One region of the Uliginosibacterium sangjuense genome, then DNA from elsewhere that is predicted to be linked to it. Evidence: predicted binding sites of a transcription regulator. Region 1 holds the regulator's gene; the other holds the start of a gene.
The links. Region 1 encodes FliA, which starts transcription of late flagellar genes. Its sites were predicted from a motif close to CTAAAGTTNNNNNNNNNNNNGCCGNTA; they were not measured.
Positions count from the first base shown of each region.

Region 2: a site for FliA is predicted at 4,733-4,759, ahead of NMB43_RS06795 (flagellin N-terminal helical domain-containing protein). Genes of this name have one in related genera too.

Region 1 covers NZ_CP101132.1:1,894,495-1,903,075, forward strand. Annotated here, with positions in the region: gene flhF (flagellar biosynthesis GTPase FlhF) at 1-987, shown strand, start outside; gene NMB43_RS08675 (MinD/ParA family ATP-binding protein) at 984-1,796, shown strand; gene NMB43_RS08680 (RNA polymerase sigma factor FliA) at 1,902-2,660, shown strand; gene NMB43_RS08685 (flagellar motor protein) at 2,682-3,431, shown strand; gene NMB43_RS08690 (ATP-binding protein) at 3,767-6,223, opposite strand; gene dctP (TRAP transporter substrate-binding protein DctP) at 6,220-7,245, opposite strand; gene NMB43_RS08700 (transporter substrate-binding domain-containing protein) at 7,242-8,057, opposite strand; gene NMB43_RS08705 (transporter substrate-binding domain-containing protein) at 8,114-8,581, opposite strand, start outside.
Region 2 covers NZ_CP101132.1:1,489,857-1,498,437, reverse strand. Annotated here, with positions in the region: gene pseC (UDP-4-amino-4,6-dideoxy-N-acetyl-beta-L-altrosamine transaminase) at 1-317, opposite strand, end outside; gene pseB (UDP-N-acetylglucosamine 4,6-dehydratase (inverting)) at 327-1,340, opposite strand; gene NMB43_RS06805 (motility associated factor glycosyltransferase family protein) at 1,333-3,438, opposite strand; gene NMB43_RS06800 (flagellin N-terminal helical domain-containing protein) at 3,795-4,640, shown strand; gene NMB43_RS06795 (flagellin N-terminal helical domain-containing protein) at 4,844-5,692, shown strand; gene NMB43_RS06790 (flagellin N-terminal helical domain-containing protein) at 5,877-6,707, shown strand; gene NMB43_RS06785 (flagellin N-terminal helical domain-containing protein) at 6,893-7,729, shown strand; gene NMB43_RS06780 (amino acid ABC transporter substrate-binding protein) at 7,895-8,581, opposite strand, start outside.

The DNA.
Region 1 (8,581 bases):
GAGGCCAAGGTGCAGGCCCTGGAAGCCACCAATGCCCGTTTGATGGACGAGCTGGCCTCGATCAAGGGCCTGCTGGAACGCCAACTGGCCGGCTTCGCATGGAGCGAGATCACCCGCCAGGCTCCGGCGCGCACCCAGCTCATGAGCGAGCTGCTGGAGGTCGGCTTTTCGTCCCAGCTCACCCGCAGTCTGACCGAACAGCTGCGCCCCGAGGCCTCGCTGGACGAAGCCCGCAAGCATGTGCGCGACGCGCTGGCGCGCAACCTGCGCACCTTGTCCACCGACACCGACATCATCGACCGTGGTGGCGTCTACGCCCTGGTCGGCCCCACCGGCGTGGGCAAGACCACCACCACGGCCAAGCTCGCCGCGCGTTGCGTGGTGCGCCACGGTGCCGACAAGCTGGCCCTGATCACCACCGACGGTTACCGGATCGGCGCGCATGAGCAACTGCGCATTTATGGGCGCATCCTGGGCGTGCAGGTGTACGTGGTGAGGGATGCCTCCGATCTGCGTCAGACCCTGCAGGAACTACGCGGCAAGCACATGGTGCTGATCGACACCGTGGGCATGAGCCAGCGCGACCGCATGGTGGTCGAACAGGCCTCGATGCTCACCGCGGCCGGCAACATCAAGCGCCTGCTGGTGCTCAACGCCACCGCGCAGGGCAGCACGCTGGACGATGTGATGCGCGCCTACGAAGGGCAGGATCTCGCCGGCTGCGTGCTGAGCAAGGTCGACGAGGCCGCTTCGCTGGCTCCGGCGCTGGACGTGGCGATGCGCAACGAGTTGTCGGTGTTCTACATCGCCAACGGTCAGCGCGTGCCGGAAGATCTGCACCTGCCCAATCGCGCCTACCTGATCCATCGCGCGCTGCGCGAAATTGCCCAGGACTCGCCCTACAAGCTCGACCAGTCGGATGCCGGCCTGCTGATGGCCGGCACCACGCGCCCGGGACGCGCCGCTTCCGCCGGAGGCGCCCTGTGACGAACTGGAGTCATGACCAGGCCAGCGGCCTGCGTCGCTTGTTCCGCCAGGCCCCGCCCGAAGTCCTGTGCGTGGTGCCGTGCGGGGCGGGGGCCTTCACCTGGACGGCACGCCAGATCGTGCAGCGTGGTCGTGCCGGGCGGCGTGTGCTGGCCCTGGACGAGTCCGCCACCAGCGGCTCGCTGGCCGACAGCCTGGGTATCCAGGGCTGCCACGACCTGTTGCGGGCAGTGCGCGGTGAAGTGGAGTTGGTGCAATGCCTGGGCGAAATCTGCCCGGAGGTCTTCCTGAGTCCGGTAGCCCAGTTGCTGGGGGCACTGGAGGGCGAACGCATCCTCCTGCAGCGTGCGGCGGAGCGCCTGCGTGCCCTGCAGCCGATGACCGACGAATGGATCGTGCTGGCGCGTACCGCCGGCATGCAGGGCCTGTCGCCCCTGGCGCTGGCTGCGCCGCGCCTGCTGGTGGTGGTCGATGCCCATCCCAAGGCCATGACCGAGGCCTACGCCACGCTCAAGAGATGTGCCGCAGGTGCCGATACCTTGTCGGTCGGGCTGGCCTTGGCCGGCCCCGTCACGCCGGAAGGGCGCAGCCTGCTCAACAACCTGCAGGGGGCCGTGCTACGGCAACTGGGCGTGGTGATGCAACCGGTGCGCAGCGTCGGCGAGGCCTTCGGCATGCAGGCTGAGCCGGGCGCGCGCGAACTGTCGGAACTCTTCATCGACCGCCTGCTGCGCCTGTCGCGCGAGGCGGTCACTGCGCGGGCCTGGCGGGGCTTGGCGGGGTCTGATGGCCTGAAGCACGCGATTTGAGTGAAAATGCGGCACATGCTGGCTCTTTTCGGAGCCTTGCATGATGCGGATGGCGGGACAATGTGCTTCATGGCCGGACCGACAGGACGCTGACGAGAGACAAAGATGTACAACGCCGCCGGAACACTCGACAAAGACCAGTTGATCACGCGCTATGCGCCCCTGGTCAAGCGAATCGCCTACCACCTGATGGCCAAGCTGCCGGCCAGCGTGCAGGTGGAAGACATCATCCAGAACGGCATGCTGGGCCTGCTCGATGCGATCACGCGCTACGAGGAAGGCCTGGGTGCGCAGTTCGAGACTTACGCCGTGCAGCGCATCCGCGGCGCCATGCTCGACGGCCTGCGCGAGAACGACTGGTTGCCGCGCAGCCTGCGGCGCGAGATGCGCCGTATTGAAACAGCCGTCCATTCGCTCGAACAACAGCACGGACGCCAGCCGACCGAACGCGAGCTGGCCGAGTCGCTGGGCATGACGCTGGCCGATTACCAGAAGATGCTGCAGGAAGCGCGCGGCTACCAGCTCGTCTACTTCGAGGATTTCGGCGAGGACGACGAGGATGATTTCCTCGAACGCCACATGGTGGGCGAGAACAATGATCCGCTGGAACTGCTGCTCGATTCGGACATGCGCCACACCCTGGTGATGGCGATCGAGGATCTGCCGGAGCGCGAGAAGATGGTCATGGGTCTGTACTACGAAGAGGATCTGAACCTGCGCGAGATCGGCGAGGTCATGGGGGTATCTGAATCCCGCGTGTGCCAGTTGCACAGCCAGGCGATCGCGCGTCTGCGCTCGCGCATCGCCAGCGGACGTGAAAGCAGCCAGGCTGCCGGCAAGCGCGGCCGCCGCGCCGCAACCTGAGGCCGGACATCCCGCGACGCCATGGACCTGATCAGCATCGCCGGCCTCCTTCTCGGGATACTGGCCATCATCGTCGGGCAGGTGCTGGAGGGGGGGCACATCTCCTCGCTGATCCAGCCCACGGCCTTCCTGATCGTGATGGGGGGCACCATCGGTGCCGTCATGTTGCAGAGCCCCCTGGCCACCTTCAAGCGCGGCGTCACCATGATCGCCTGGGTATTCCAGCCGCCGCATCCGCCCTCGCGCGAGCTGATCGCGCAGATCGTGAGCTGGAGCAGCGCGGCGCGCAAGGAAGGCCTGCTGGCACTGGAGGCCAAGCTTGACCAGTTGCGCGACCCCTACATGCAGAAGGGTTTGCAGTTGCTGGTCGATGGCGTCGAACCGGACCGTATCCGCGAGGTGATGGAAGTCGAGATCTCGATCTGGGAGGCCGAGCTGAAGCAGGCCTCCAAGATCTGGGAGGCGGCGGGCGGCTATGCGCCCACCATCGGCATCCTGGGCGCGGTGATGGGCCTGATCCACGTGATGGAGAACCTGTCGGACCCGAGCAAGCTGGGCGCCGGCATTGCCGTGGCCTTCGTCGCCACGATCTACGGCGTGGGCTCGGCCAACCTCATCTTCCTGCCGGTGGCCAAGAAGCTGCAGGCCTGCATCATGCACCTCGTGGCGGTGCGCGAGATGGTGCTCGACGGCCTGGTCGGCATTGCCCATGGCGACAATCCCCGCATCATCGAGACGCGACTGCAGGGCTACCTGACCCACGGTCGCTGAGCGCGCCTGCCGCCCGGGGAAACCCGCGGGCCCGGCGTGCGATCACTCTTCCATGCTAGGGTCTGTTCACATTTACCGCGCCGGATTGCGTGGTTCGCTGCGGTCGTTCCAGCCAGGCGCCGCGAGGAAACCAAGGGTGGTGCCCTTGGCGACGAGCGCAACGCAGCTGGACGGCCGCAGCGAACCACCCGAAGGGCTGGGGGTGAATGGCACGCATCTCGGCGTTGCCGCTCCTAGCAAGGCTGACGGCATTGCGTTGTCGCGGCGCCTTGATCTGCGTGCCATTCACCGCCAGCGCAACCGGCGGAGTAATTGTGAACAGACCCTAGTACCTGCTATTGCTGCGACGGTGGCGCGTGCCCGACCGACATCGGCGCGGCCAGCCCGGCCAGCTCGTGGCCCGGTGCCACGCGCGGCAGACGCAGGATGAAGCAGGTGCCGGCGCCTTCCGCGCTGACGAGCTGGATGTGTCCGCCCAGAAGGTTGGTGACGATGTTGTAGACGATGTAGAGCCCCAGGCCCGTGCCGCCCTGGCCCAGGCGCGTGGTGAAGAAGGGGTCGAACACGCGGCCCTGGCGTTCGAGCGGGATGCCGCGCCCGTTGTCGGAGAGCATCAGCATGATCTCCTGCTCATTGAGGCGGGCGGCCGAAATCAGCAGGTCGCCGCGTTCCTCGTCCTCGTAGGCGTGCAGGGCGGCGTTGGAGACGAGGTTGGTGATCACCTGGTCCAGCGGGCCGGGGTAGCTGTCCATCTCCAGGTCGTCCGGGATGTCCAGGGTGATCGAGAGCTGCTGCTTGCGCAGCGTGGGCGCGAGCGCGGCGACCACCTCGCCGATCGTCTGGCGCAGGCCGAAGCGGCGGCGCTGGGCACTGGTCTGGTCGACCGCGACCTGCTTGAAGCTGGCGACCAGGGTGGCGGCGCGCTGGGTGTTGCGCTCGATGATCTGGCAGCCTTCGGCGCACTGGCCGAGGAAGGTCTCGAACAAGGACTTGCGCAACTGGCCGTCGGCAATGGCCTGCTGTACCTGGTTGACGTGATCGCGCAGTGAGGTGGTGGCCACCAGCGCATTGCCCAGGGGAGTGTTCAACTCGTGCGCCACGCCCGCCACCAGGTTGCCCAGCGATACCAGTTTCTCGTTCTGCACCAGTTGTTCCATGGCCTGCGAGAGCTGTTCGTTGGTCGCCTGCAATTCGGCCGTGCGCTGATGCACGCGTTGCTCCAGGCTCGCGTTGAGCTGGCGGATCTCGGACTCGGCCGCCTTCTGGGTCGTGATGTCCTTGGCCGTGCCGTGGTAGCCGAGGAAGCCGCCTTCCTGGTCGAACAGGGGGTCGCCATTGACCAGCAGGTGGGCGAGAGTGTTGCCGTCAGTCTGGAGTGCCACCTCAAGGTCGCGGAAGGGGCGCTGTGCCTCCTGGGTGGCGCGATGGGTGTCCCAGTCGCCGCTTTCGGGGCACATCCGCGGATTGTCCCAGGGGCGTTCGCCGACCCGCAGCAGGCCGGCTTCCATGAGTTCGGTGGCGCGGGTGCCGGAGAAGGAGACGAAGCGATGCTCGGCATCCTGGCGCCAGAACAGGTCGCTGGACATGTCGGACAGGGCGCGGAAACGGGCCTCGTTGGCGCGCAGCGCGAATTCGGCGCGATGGCGCTCGATCGCGCTGTGGCGCAGTTCGCGCAGGGCACCGGCGAGCTGGCCGAACTCGTTGCTGCCGACCTCGGGGATAGGGTGCTCGAAGTCGCCCGCCGAGAAGGCGCCCACCGTGCCCATCAAGCTGCTCAGGGGGTGGCGGATGGAGCGCGCGATGAGGGCGCCGAACAAGAAGGCCAGCGCCACGACGAGGGCGCCGACGAGGTAGATGGAGGCATTCAGGATGTGCAACTGGCGCCCGTGGCGCTGCCGCAGCTCTTCCTCGATGCGGGTGTAGCGCTTGTCCAGCGCGCCGGCCGCCTGGGCGATGGCGCGCTGACTGGCCTCGATCTTGCGCTCCATGATCTGGGCGCGGTTGGACGAGGCCCGTTGCAGGCTGCCCAGGCCGGAGATCATGGAATACACGCGCGACTCCAGCAGGCTCAGCGACTTGCGCTCCAGTTCGCCCGGCGCCAGCTCGCGCAGCACCGGTGCCAGCATCGCCACGCGTTCGAGCGAGGCACGCGTGGACAGGCTCACATTGGTCTCGCGGTTGGCGTAGTAGGCGTTCATCTTCAGCAGCGAATCGACGAAGGCATTGATCAGCGACAGCGAGGCCGGGTCGAGCAGTGACTTGCGCGGGTTCTGCGTGTTGCCGCCAATGACCAGGGCGAGCAGTTCAGCCGAGCGCTTGCTGGGTTCCAGCAGCTCGGTCTGGTAGATGAAGTCGATCTCCTTGTTGATCTGCTTGAGCTCGCGGTAGCCGCCCACGAATGTCTGCAGCGAGTTGCGCAGCACGCCCAGGCTCTCGGCGTAGTCGCTGCCGGCTTCCTCCATCTTGCTCAGATCGAGGAACAGCAGCGCGGTGGCCTGGTCGATCGAGCCTGTCAGGTCGTCGTTGGGCGCGCTCAGGTACTCGCGGATGCTCGCCTGTAGGCGCGCCGTCTCGGTCACGAAATGGCGCAGCTCGCGTTGCTCGGCATTGAGCCTTTCGATGGCGTTGAAGTAGCGGTCGCGCAGCACCCCGCCAGCGACGTTGAGCAGCAGCAGGAGCAGCAGGCCCCCTACGTTGAGCAGCACCAGGTAGCGCAGGCGCTGGTGGATGGGGGTGCGATCCAGCCATTGATGCAGGCGGTCGGTGATCTGGCGGGGGAGTGGCAGCTTCATTGCACGGCGCGGATGCGCTTGATGAGGTCCTGCTGGCGGGGGTCGGACGCAAAGCGGGCGTAGATGGCCTGGGCGGCCTGCTGCAGCCGGGCCAGCTCGGCCGGCGGCAACTCGTTGAAGCGCACGCCCGCGAGCTTGAGCGAGGCCTCGACCCGCTCCTCGCGTTGTTGCCACATGTCGCGCATCACCGTCACCGAGGCGCGTGCGCTCGCGCGCAACGCGGCCTGGTCCGCCGGGCTGAGCGACTTCCAGGTCTCGCGCGAAATGACCAGCACATCGGGCTGGATGAAGTGGCGAGTCAGGGTGTAGTACGGCGCGGCGCGGTAGTGCTCGCTGCTGCCATAGGACGGCAGATTGTTCTCGGCCGCCTCCACGATGCGGTTGTTGAGCGCACGCCCGGTCTGCGCATAGGGCAGGGCGATCGGCTTGGCGAGCAGGGCGGTGAAGTAGGCGGTCGCCATGGTGGAAGGCTGGACGCGCATGTTCAGGTTGCGGAAGTCATCCAGCCGTTCGATGGGCTTGCGCGCGCTATAGACGTTGCGCACGCCCGCGTCATAGAAGGCGAGGCCGATCAGGCCGCTGGGCTCCAGCGAATCGAGAATCTCCTGGCCGATGGGGCCATCGATCACCTTGTGCAGGTGTTCGGTGTTGCGGAACAGGTAGGGCAGGCTCAGCACGTGCGCCAGGCTGGTCCGCGACTCCAGCGCCTGCACGCTGATCCGGTTCATGTCCAGCTTGCCGGCCTGCACCAGGTCGAGCAAGGGCGCCTCGTCGCCCAGCAGGCCAGAGTGGAAGACCTGGATGCCCAGGCGGCCGCCGGTGCGCTGGCGCAGGGTCTGGCCCAGGGCGAGCACGGCCTGTACCGTCGGGTAGTCCTCCGGGTGTACGTCGGCCGAGCGAAGCAATCGCTTGGGTGCGTCGGCGGCCCAGGCGGCGGACACGAGCGATCCCCCCGCCACCAGCAGCAACGCCAGGACGAGGGTGCGATACAGGCGGGGGCGGGCGGCGCGTGGTGGTGTCATGGTGACCTCCGGGTCGGCGAGGGTGCCGGCAGGATGCCCGGCGGCAATCCATGGCCATGGTGCTTGCGGAAAGTCTCGTCCAGCCGCCCGTTGTGCAGGTTGTTTACCACCCAGGCGTTGATCCATTCGCGCAGCCCCTTTTCGCCATGGTTGAAGCCGATGGCGATATCGAAATCGGATTGGTGGAACTGGACGACCAAGGCGTGCCTGGGGCGCAGCGCATTGGTGGCCTGGATCGCCGAGTCGGGGGCCGAGACGATCTCGTACTCTCCCGCCAGGTAGCCCGCACTCAGGTGATCATGGTCCTCGTAGGGCACGACATGTGCGCCCGGCGCTGCACTGAGCAGGTGGGCCTGGTTCGAGCTGTTGGCGAGCACGCCGATCCGCTTGCCGTTGAGGTCGAGCATCGAGGAAACCGGCGTCTTGGCGGGGGCCGCGATGTAGGTTGCGAGGCGGGCATAGGGCACGGAGAAGGCGATCTGGCGTTCGCGTTCGGGCGTGATGGACAGGGCCGAGATCACGAGGTCGGCCCGCTTGTCCAGCAGGGCCTTCACACGGTCGGCGTTGGACACGCGCACGATCTCGAGGCGCACCATGAGGTCTCGCGCCAACAAGGTGGCGGTATCGAAATCCGAGCCACTCGCCTGACCCGCCGCGTTGAAGGCATTGAAAGGCGGCACGGCGCCCGCGATGGCGATGCGGATGCGTCCGGCGCTGCGGATGTCCTCCAGGCGGTCGGCCTGCGCCGCAGGGGCCAGCAGGCCCAGGCAGGTCAGCCAGGCACCCCACTGCCGCAGAAGTGCGACCGCCATCGCCACGGGTCGTGCCTGTCGTTCCCGCCAGCGGCTGCGGACAATATCCACGGCTCCTATCCCTTTGGCGTCAGCGTCCGGGGCAGCACGCTCTCGGGCAGGTCGCGACCGTGATAGCGCCGGAAGATGTCGTTCAGACTGCCATCGGCCAGCCGGCTCGAGATCCAGGTGTTGATGCGGCTGCGCAAGCGGCGTTCGTCCTTGAGAATGCCCATGCCGATGTCGAACTCCTGCTGGACGAACTTTTCCTCCAGGCTGCGTGCCGGGGTGCGGCGGTTGATCACTTCAATGTCCGCACGCTGCATCGACACGATGTCGAAATCCCCCTTGACGTAGGCGTCGAGCAGGCTCTGCTCGTCGGCATACTCCACCAGCCTGGCGCCCGGTGCGCGCATCTTCAGCAACTCGCCGTTGGATGTCTTGCTGCCCACGCCGACGCGCTTGTCGGTCAGGTCCTGGTAGCTGTAGATGCTGATGGCGCGCGGCGCGGCGACGACCAGGGCGATCTGCGAGTAGGGCAGGGA
Region 2 (8,581 bases), 400 kb from region 1:
TCTACGAAGTCAAGCTCGGCGCCGCAATAACGGCCACAGTTGGCCGAGGCGACGAAGGTGTTGGCCGTGGTCCACAGGCGCTTGCCCGGCCCCAGCCCCAGGGCGAGGCAGGCGATGTGCAGCGCGGCAGTGGCGCTGCTGACGGCGCAGGCGCCGGTGGCGCCCACAAACGCAGCCATGCCCTGCTCAAAGCGCTCGATCGTGGGGCCGCTGGTCAGCCAGTCGCCACGCAGCACGGCCTCGACGGCGGCGATGTCGTCATCGTCGATGGATTGCCGGCCATACGGAATCGAAATCGAAATCGCCTCGCCCGCCATGCTGCCCCGCTAGCTGCCGCGCCGCTCGACGGTGGTGGAGTCGATCAGCGTGCGGATTTCATCCACGCTCAGGAACCAGGGGTTGGTGCCTGAGTTGTACTCGAAATCCTCCGCCACCTTGACGCCGCGCTCACCCGTGCCATCGATGGTGTAGTTGGGCTGAGCGAAAAAGGCGATGCTGGGCGTGATGACGTAGTGCTCCTTGAACTCCAGCGTGTGGTGCGCGTCGTCCATGGGCACCATGATTTCGTGCAACTTCTCGCCCGGACGGATGCCGATGATCTTGGTCGGCACGCCCGGTGCGACGGCGTTGGCGAGCTCGGTGATGCGCGAGGACGGGATCTTCGGCACAAACACTTCGCCGCCATGCATGCGCGCGAGGTTGCGGATCACGAAGTCCACCCCTTGTTGCAGGGTGATCCAGAAGCGCGTCATGCGCGCATCGGTCACCGGCAGTTCGGTCGCGCCGTCCTGCAGCAGCTTCTTGAAGAAGGGCACCACCGAGCCACGCGAGCCGACGACGTTGCCGTAGCGCACCACGGCGAAACGCGTGCGACGCCGGCCGACGATGTTGTTGGCCGACACGAAAAGCTTGTCGGAGGCCAGCTTGGTGGCGCCGTACAGGTTGATCGGGTTGGCCGCCTTGTCGGTGGACAGGGCGATGACGCGCTCCACCTCGTTCTCGATGCAGGCGTTGATGACGTTCTGCGCGCCGTTGATGTTGGTCTTGATGCACTCCATCGGGTTGTATTCCGCGGCAGGCACCTGCTTGAGTGCGGCCGCGTGGATCACCACGTCGATGTCACGGAAGGCCTGGCGGGTGCGCTCGGCGTCGCGCACGTCGCCGAGGAAGAAGCGCATCCGCTCGTCGCGGAACTCCTGCTGCATCTCGTATTGCTTGAGCTCGTCGCGCGAATAGACGACCACTCGGCGCGGGTTGTACTGCTCCAGCACTGTCTTGACGAACTGGCGGCCGAACGACCCCGTGCCGCCGGTGATCAGGATGGACTTCCCGTCAATCATGGATTGGCTCCCCTGCTTGTCGCGCGGCCAGTCTCTTGCGCCCGACTTCGTGCAGGCTGGCCACTGTTTCGTGTGCGGCGTCGATATAGCGCAGGATCAGGTCGAAGCCGAAGCGGGCGAACTCGACCGCCTTCTCCTCGCTCTTGAACATGCCCACGCAGTCAAAGAAGAAGCGCCCCATGTGCAGCATCGAACCGCGCAGCAAGGGGAAGATCTGCGCCGCCTGATGGTCTGGCGCGAACAGGTAGTGATGGATGTCGAACAGCATGTCGAACACATCCATGCGGCATTGCAGTTCGTTCGACTTCACGATGCGCTCGATGTCCTCGCGCACCGCCTTCAACTGCACCAGCAGGAAGTCGAGGCGCGCGAACGGGTCTGCATCGTAGTCGGTGGTGAAGGCGCCCAGCATCGCCTCCAGGCTGCGCTGCTTCACGCCCGGCCCGGCCACCACGACGGCCTCTTCCACGCGCTGCGCAATCGCCCCTTCGATGGCCGCGCCGTCGTTGAGGTTGTAGACCTTGGCGTCGGAGAACTCCTTGATCGACATCTGCAGCGCGTCGCGCGAGTGGATGAAGGTGTCGGTCGACAGAACCTTGCCGCCGAAGTTGGCATCGATCTCTCGCGCGCCACGGGCGGCGGCATGGGTCAGCTCGACGATGCGCGTGAGGGCATCGGTGAATTCATCCTGCTTCTCGTCGAAGTACATGCTGGCCTTGGCATGGTGCTGGGTCTCGTCGCGGAAGCCATAGTCCACGCCGAGCAGGTACACATGCTTGAAGCCCATGCGCAAGGCGAGGTCTGCGCCGCCATTCGTGCAGGTCGGGTTGCTGCGGAAGCGCGCGTACTCGCGGTAGAAGTCGGCCAGGGAGCAACCGGCATCCAGATCCTTGAGGATCATCAGCGGCTTGCTGGTCAGGCTGAACACGCCCGGGTGCATGATGTTGAGCGCCACCACCGGCATGTCGCGCAGCAACTCCCGCGCACTGGTGTCCCGCAGCACCGCGTAGGTGTCGAAGGTCCGCTCCACCTCGATGTGGATGTCCGGCTTGATTCCCGCATTGGCCAGAGCGGTGATCGCACTGCCGCAACTGATGATGACAGCGCGGTCGGCCTGCTCACGCAGGAAGGGCAGCAAGGCATCGAGCGAGGGACCGGAGCCGATCACGAAGGCGGTCGCGTCCTCGGGCAGGTCGGGCTTGCGGGTGTAGAGCGGAACGCGGTCGACCGCATTCTCCAGCGCGTGCTTGAGGCCGACGACCTCGTCATCGAGGTAGCCCCAACCGCGATACATCGTCCACAGGTTGCGCTTGAGGTTGTTCCACAAGTCGTGCACGCGCGTCGAGTCGTAGTCATGGAAGAAGATCGCCGCGCCCTGCATGAAGTACGGCGGCCACAGGTGATAGAGCATCACCCGCAGGTCGTTGGCCAGCGCGTCGGGGTCTTCCTCCAGCGCGACCGTGAAGTAGAAGCCCTTGCGTGCAAAGCGCGCGTGCAGGGACACGTAGTCGACGAAATACAGCGAGAGGTTCAGGCGCTCGACATCGGTGTCAGCAATCAAGAGATGGCGGATCTCCCAGTCGTCCACCAGGCGGTCCAGGTGCCAGCCATAGCCACTGCCGAACACCACCGCGATCGGAACCTTGTGGTCGCCGAAGTCCGGCGAGTCGAGCCGATCGCCCGGCCCGGGCGTCATGTCGATGAAGCGCTGGATCAGCTCCATGCGGTACTGCGGCTCGACCTTGCGGTAGAAGTGCGGATTGTCCAGGTGGGGTGCCGCGGCACGCGGGTCTTCGATGAAGCCCGTGTCGACCCGGATGCGCGGGCGGCTCGCCGGGTCTTCAAAGATCCGGTAAAGCATCTTGCCAAGGTCGACGTAGTCGCGCTCGTCCCCCTTGTACTTGCCGCTGAAGATCGTGACCTCGCCGCCGGGGCCGACTTCGAAGGGCGCCTTGATGTCGCGCTCCATCACGCGCCGGAACACCTCCGGGAACTTCTCCTTGAAGAAGTACAGGTTGGCCTGATAGGTCGCCATCAGCTTCTGCGTGTAGGCCTCCTGCAGGGGAGTCCAGTCCGGCGGCAGCATGCTCTTGTCCATCGTTTTCCTCGTTGTCCGGCCGCGATCGTCCAGGCTCGGCGCGTTACGCCATCACTTCGCCCGTCCAGGGTTCTCGCGCAGTTGACCCGATGTTAGCCCCCGGAGCAAGTCGGGCAATGCCATAGATAGGCGCAAAACCAGGCTCAATTCGACCAGTCGGCGCCAAGCAGCCGGAGTAACCCTTCAGGTGGCGTTAGCGGAACCGTAGATGGAACCAAGCACGGAAATGCAGGGGGAAAACCCCTCAAATTAAAGTTTTGAACCCGGCATCCGTAAGTGCTTGCAAGACTTGGAAACGCTCCCGACGATCGAAAGACGATCGGAAGTGAGAAACGCACATAACTAGGAGTTGCACCATGGCCATGACCATCAACACCAACGTTGAGTCACTCAACGCGCAACGCAATCTCAGTGGTTCGCAGAACAGCCTGGCGACCTCGCTGCAGCGCCTGTCCTCAGGCCTGCGCATCAACAGCGCCAAGGACGACGCGGCGGGCCTGGCCATCTCCGAGCGCATCAACGCGCAGGTGAAGGGCTTCAACGTCGCGATCCGCAACGCCAACGACGCGATCTCGCTGATGCAGGTTGCAGACGGCGGAGCAGCACAGATTTCCGACAACCTGCAGCGCATGCGCGAGCTGGCGGTGCAGGCCGCCAACGGCACGCTGAACTCCGGCGACCGTGCCAACCTGCAAGTGGAATTCGCTGCGCTGGGCTCCGAAATCGATCGCCTCTCGCAAGCCACCAAGTTCAACAACCTGGCCCTGATCTCCGCTTCGAGCAGCTTCACCTTCCAGGTGGGTGCCGGCACCACGACCAATGACCAGATCACGGTCAACACGGTGAACCTGCGCGCCGCCACCTCGGCCGGCGGCCTGGGCATCGACTCCGGCACCATCGTGCTGAGCGGCTCCACCGCCTCCAACGCGCTGGCCGCGATCACCAACCTGGACGCGGCGATCAACACGATCACCACCGCGCGCGCCGGTTTCGGCGCCGCACTCAACCGCACCCAGGCGGTGATCTCCTCGCTGCAGATCGCGGTGGAGAACCAGTCGGCCGCACGTGGTCGCGTGGTGGATGCCGACTTCGCCTCGGAAACCGCCAACCTGTCGCGCGCGCAGATCCTGCAACAGGCTGGCACAGCCATGCTGGCGCAAGCCAACGCCGGCCCGCAACAGGTGTTGAGCCTGCTGCGCTGACGCTGTCGGACGCACCACGCAAACGGGGCCCGCGCGGCCCCGTTTCTTTTGATCCGGCCCAAGATAATTTGTGAAATAACAAGAGCCTAGGCCTAAAGAATTGCGTGCGGATGACGTCATTCTGAGCATGAGTCAAAGACTCTGACGGGCGACCTGCAAGGCCTCCCGGAGTGGGAAACGCACATGAATCAAAGGAGCCCGAAATGGCCATGACCATCAACACCAACGTTGAATCGCTGAATGCCCAGCGTAATCTCAACAGTTCGCAAAACAGCCTCGCCACCTCGCTGCAACGCCTGTCCTCGGGTCTGCGCATCAACAGCGCCAAGGACGACGCGGCCGGCCTCGCCATCTCCGAGCGCATCAACGCGCAGGTGAAGGGCTTCAACGTCGCGATCCGCAACGCCAACGACGCGATCTCGCTGATGCAGGTCGCCGACGGTGGCGCCCAGCAGATCACCGACAACCTGCAACGCATGCGCGAGCTGGCCGTGCAGGCCGCCAACGGCACGCTGAACTCGGGCGACCGCGGCAACCTGCAAGTGGAATTCGCGGCCCTGTCGTCGGAAATCGAACGCCTGTCGCAAGCCACCAAGTTCAATAACCTGGCCCTGGCCAATGCTTCGACCGCTTTCACCTTCCAGGTCGGTGCCGGCACCACGGCCAACGACCAGATCACGGTGAACACCTCCAACCTGCGCGCCTCCGCGCTGGGCGTGCATACCGACACTACGATCGCGAGTTACCTGAACCTCGCCGACTCGACCGGCGCCGGTGCCCAGACCGCACTGACCGCGCTGGACGCCGCGATCAACACGATCACCACCGCGCGCGCCGGCTTCGGTGCTGCGCTCAACCGCACCCAGGCGGTGATCTCCTCGCTGCAGATCGCGGTGGAGAACCAGTCGGCCGCACGTGGTCGCGTAGTGGATGCCGACTTCGCATCGGAAACCGCCAACCTGTCGCGCGCGCAGATCCTGCAACAAGCTGGCACGGCCATGCTGGCGCAAGCCAACGCCGGCCCGCAACAGGTGCTGAGCCTGCTGCGCTAAAAAGTTATTCATTTAGCATCAAGAGAAAGAGGCGCCACTGGCGCCTTTTTTTCGTTCAAGCACATGAAATCGCTCAAGAAACCCTCGCCACGACCGTTAGTTCTCACATGAGCTGAACTTGCTCTGACAGGCCGCACAAACACGGCCCAAGTGTGAAACGCAACGACTTGAAGGAGCCAAAAAAATGGCCATGACCATCAACACCAACGTTGAGTCTCTCAACGCGCAACGCAACCTGACCGGCTCGCAGAACAGCCTGGCGACCTCGCTGCAACGCCTGTCCTCGGGCCTGCGCATCAACAGCGCCAAAGACGACGCGGCCGGCCTCGCCATCTCCGAGCGCATCAATGCGCAAGTGAAGGGCTTCAACGTCGCGATCCGCAACGCCAACGACGCGATCTCGCTGATGCAGGTCGCCGACGGTGGTGCCGCACAGATTTCGGACAACCTGCAGCGCATGCGCGAGCTGGCCGTGCAGGCCTCCAACGGCACGCTGAACTCCGGCGACCGCGCCAACCTGCAGGTGGAATTCGTCGCGCTGTCGGCTGAAATCGGCCGCCTCTCGCAAGCCACCAAGTTCAACAACGTCGACCTGCTGAACTCCGCCGCGTCGGCCTTCACCTTCCAGGTCGGAGCCGGCACCACGAGCAACGACCAGATCACCGTATCCACGACCGATCTGCGTGAGTCGACGCTAGGCCTGAACAGCGGTGCTGTCGATATCACCATGGCATCGACCGCGCTGGGCGCCATTACCTCGCTGGATTCGGCCATCAACACGATCACCACGGCGCGCGCCCGTTTCGGCGCCGCGCTCAACCGCACCCAGGCGGTGATCTCCTCGCTGCAGATCGCGGTGGAGAACCAGTCGGCCGCACGTGGTCGCGTGGTGGATGCCGACTTCGCCTCGGAAACCGCCAACCTGTCGCGCGCGCAGATCCTGCAACAAGCTGGCACGGCCATGCTGGCGCAAGCCAACGCCGGCCCGCAACAGGTGCTGAGCCTGCTGCGCTGAGCGTCAGTATTCGCATCAAGTAAAAAGGGGCGCGTGGCGCCCCTTTTTACTTGATGCCGCTCGTCTCTTCGGCCTCAAGAAATACGACGATCCGTCCGTAACTCTCTCCATGAGTGATCTCACTCAGCAGGGCCGAAACGCTCGACCCGAAGTGTGAAACGCAACGATATGAAGGAGCCAAAAAAATGGCCATGACCATCAACACGAACGTTGAGTCGCTCAACGCTCAACGCAACCTGACCGGCTCGCAGAACAGCCTGGCCACCTCGCTGCAGCGCCTGTCCTCGGGCCTGCGCATCAACAGCGCCAAGGACGACGCGGCCGGCTTGGCCATCTCCGAGCGCATCAATGCGCAGGTCAAGGGTTTCAACGTCGCGATCCGTAACGCCAACGACGCGATCTCGCTGATGCAGGTCGCCGACGGTGGTGCCGCACAGATTTCGGACAACCTGCAGCGCATGCGCGAGCTGGCCGTGCAAGCTGCCAACGGCACGCTGAACTCCGGCGACCGCAGCAACCTGCAGGTGGAGTTCGCCGCGCTGTCGAGCGAAATCACGCGCCTGGGCGAAGCCACCAAGTTCAACAACGTCGCCCTGCTGAATTCGTCCGCCAACACCTTTACGTTCCAAGTGGGTGCGGGCACCACGAGCAACGATCAGATCACCGTGTCCACCGTCGATCTGCGCTCCTCCGCCACCGCCATTGCCATCGACTCGACCAGCATCGACATCACGATGGCGTCCCTGGCTGCCGCGGCCATCACTTCCCTGGACAGTGCGATCAACACGATCACCACCGCACGCGCCCGCTTCGGCGCCGCGCTGAACCGCACCCAGGCGGTGATCTCCTCGCTGCAGATCGCGGTGGAGAACCAGTCGGCCGCACGTGGTCGCGTGGTGGATGCCGACTTCGCATCGGAAACCGCCAACCTGTCGCGCGCGCAGATCCTGCAACAAGCTGGCACGGCCATGCTGGCGCAAGCCAACGCCGGCCCGCAACAGGTGCTGAGCCTGCTGCGCTGAGCGAGGCTTACGCCGCGTAGCGCGAGGCAGCATCAGATGCCTCTGGTTCAACGACAAAGCCCCGGGAGACCGGGGCTTTGTCGCATCTGGGCATCGTCATGACAACGGCGTAATCCTGCCGCGAGTTCCCTCACTTGAACATGCGTCGCCTACAGCGCGCTCCGCTCATTCAGGAATCGCCCCCAGCGAATAGCTCATCTCCACCATCATCCCCGGCTTGCCGAGCATGCCGAACCACTGGTTGAAGATCTCGGTGATGGTGCCATTGCGGTAGATGCGCGCCAGTGCAGTATTGACGGCAAGACGGAAACTGTCGTCATTGCGCGGCAGGACCAGCGCATAGGGTTCGATCGCGAGGGTGTCGCCCAGCATGCTGAGGGCTTGCGGGTCCTTCGCCTTGGCGGCCAGGCCCAGCAACAACAACTGGTCACCCACGAAGGCGTCGAGCTCGCCGCGCTCCAGTTGCGCGAAGCCCTCGTCACGCGACTTGACGACTACGACAGTGGCCGCCAACGCGCTGCGCTTGAGCGCATGGTCGAGCGAGCGTTCGTTGGTGGTGCCGCTGACCACGCCGATCTTCTTGCCGCCGAGTTCCGCGAAGCGCTTCATGCCGGAACTGCTCTTGACCAGCACGCCTACCCCGTCGATGAAGGTGTAGCTGGAGAAGTTGACCTGCTTCATGCGCGACAAGGTGACCGAGCTGGCGCCGCATTCGATGTCGGCCTGCCCCTTGGCGATTGCGTCGAAACGACTCTGCGCGCTGACTGGCAACCACTTGATACGCAGGCTGCCCACGCCCAACTGCTCACCAATGGAGCCGGCGACGCTGCGGCACAGGTCGATGCTGTAGCC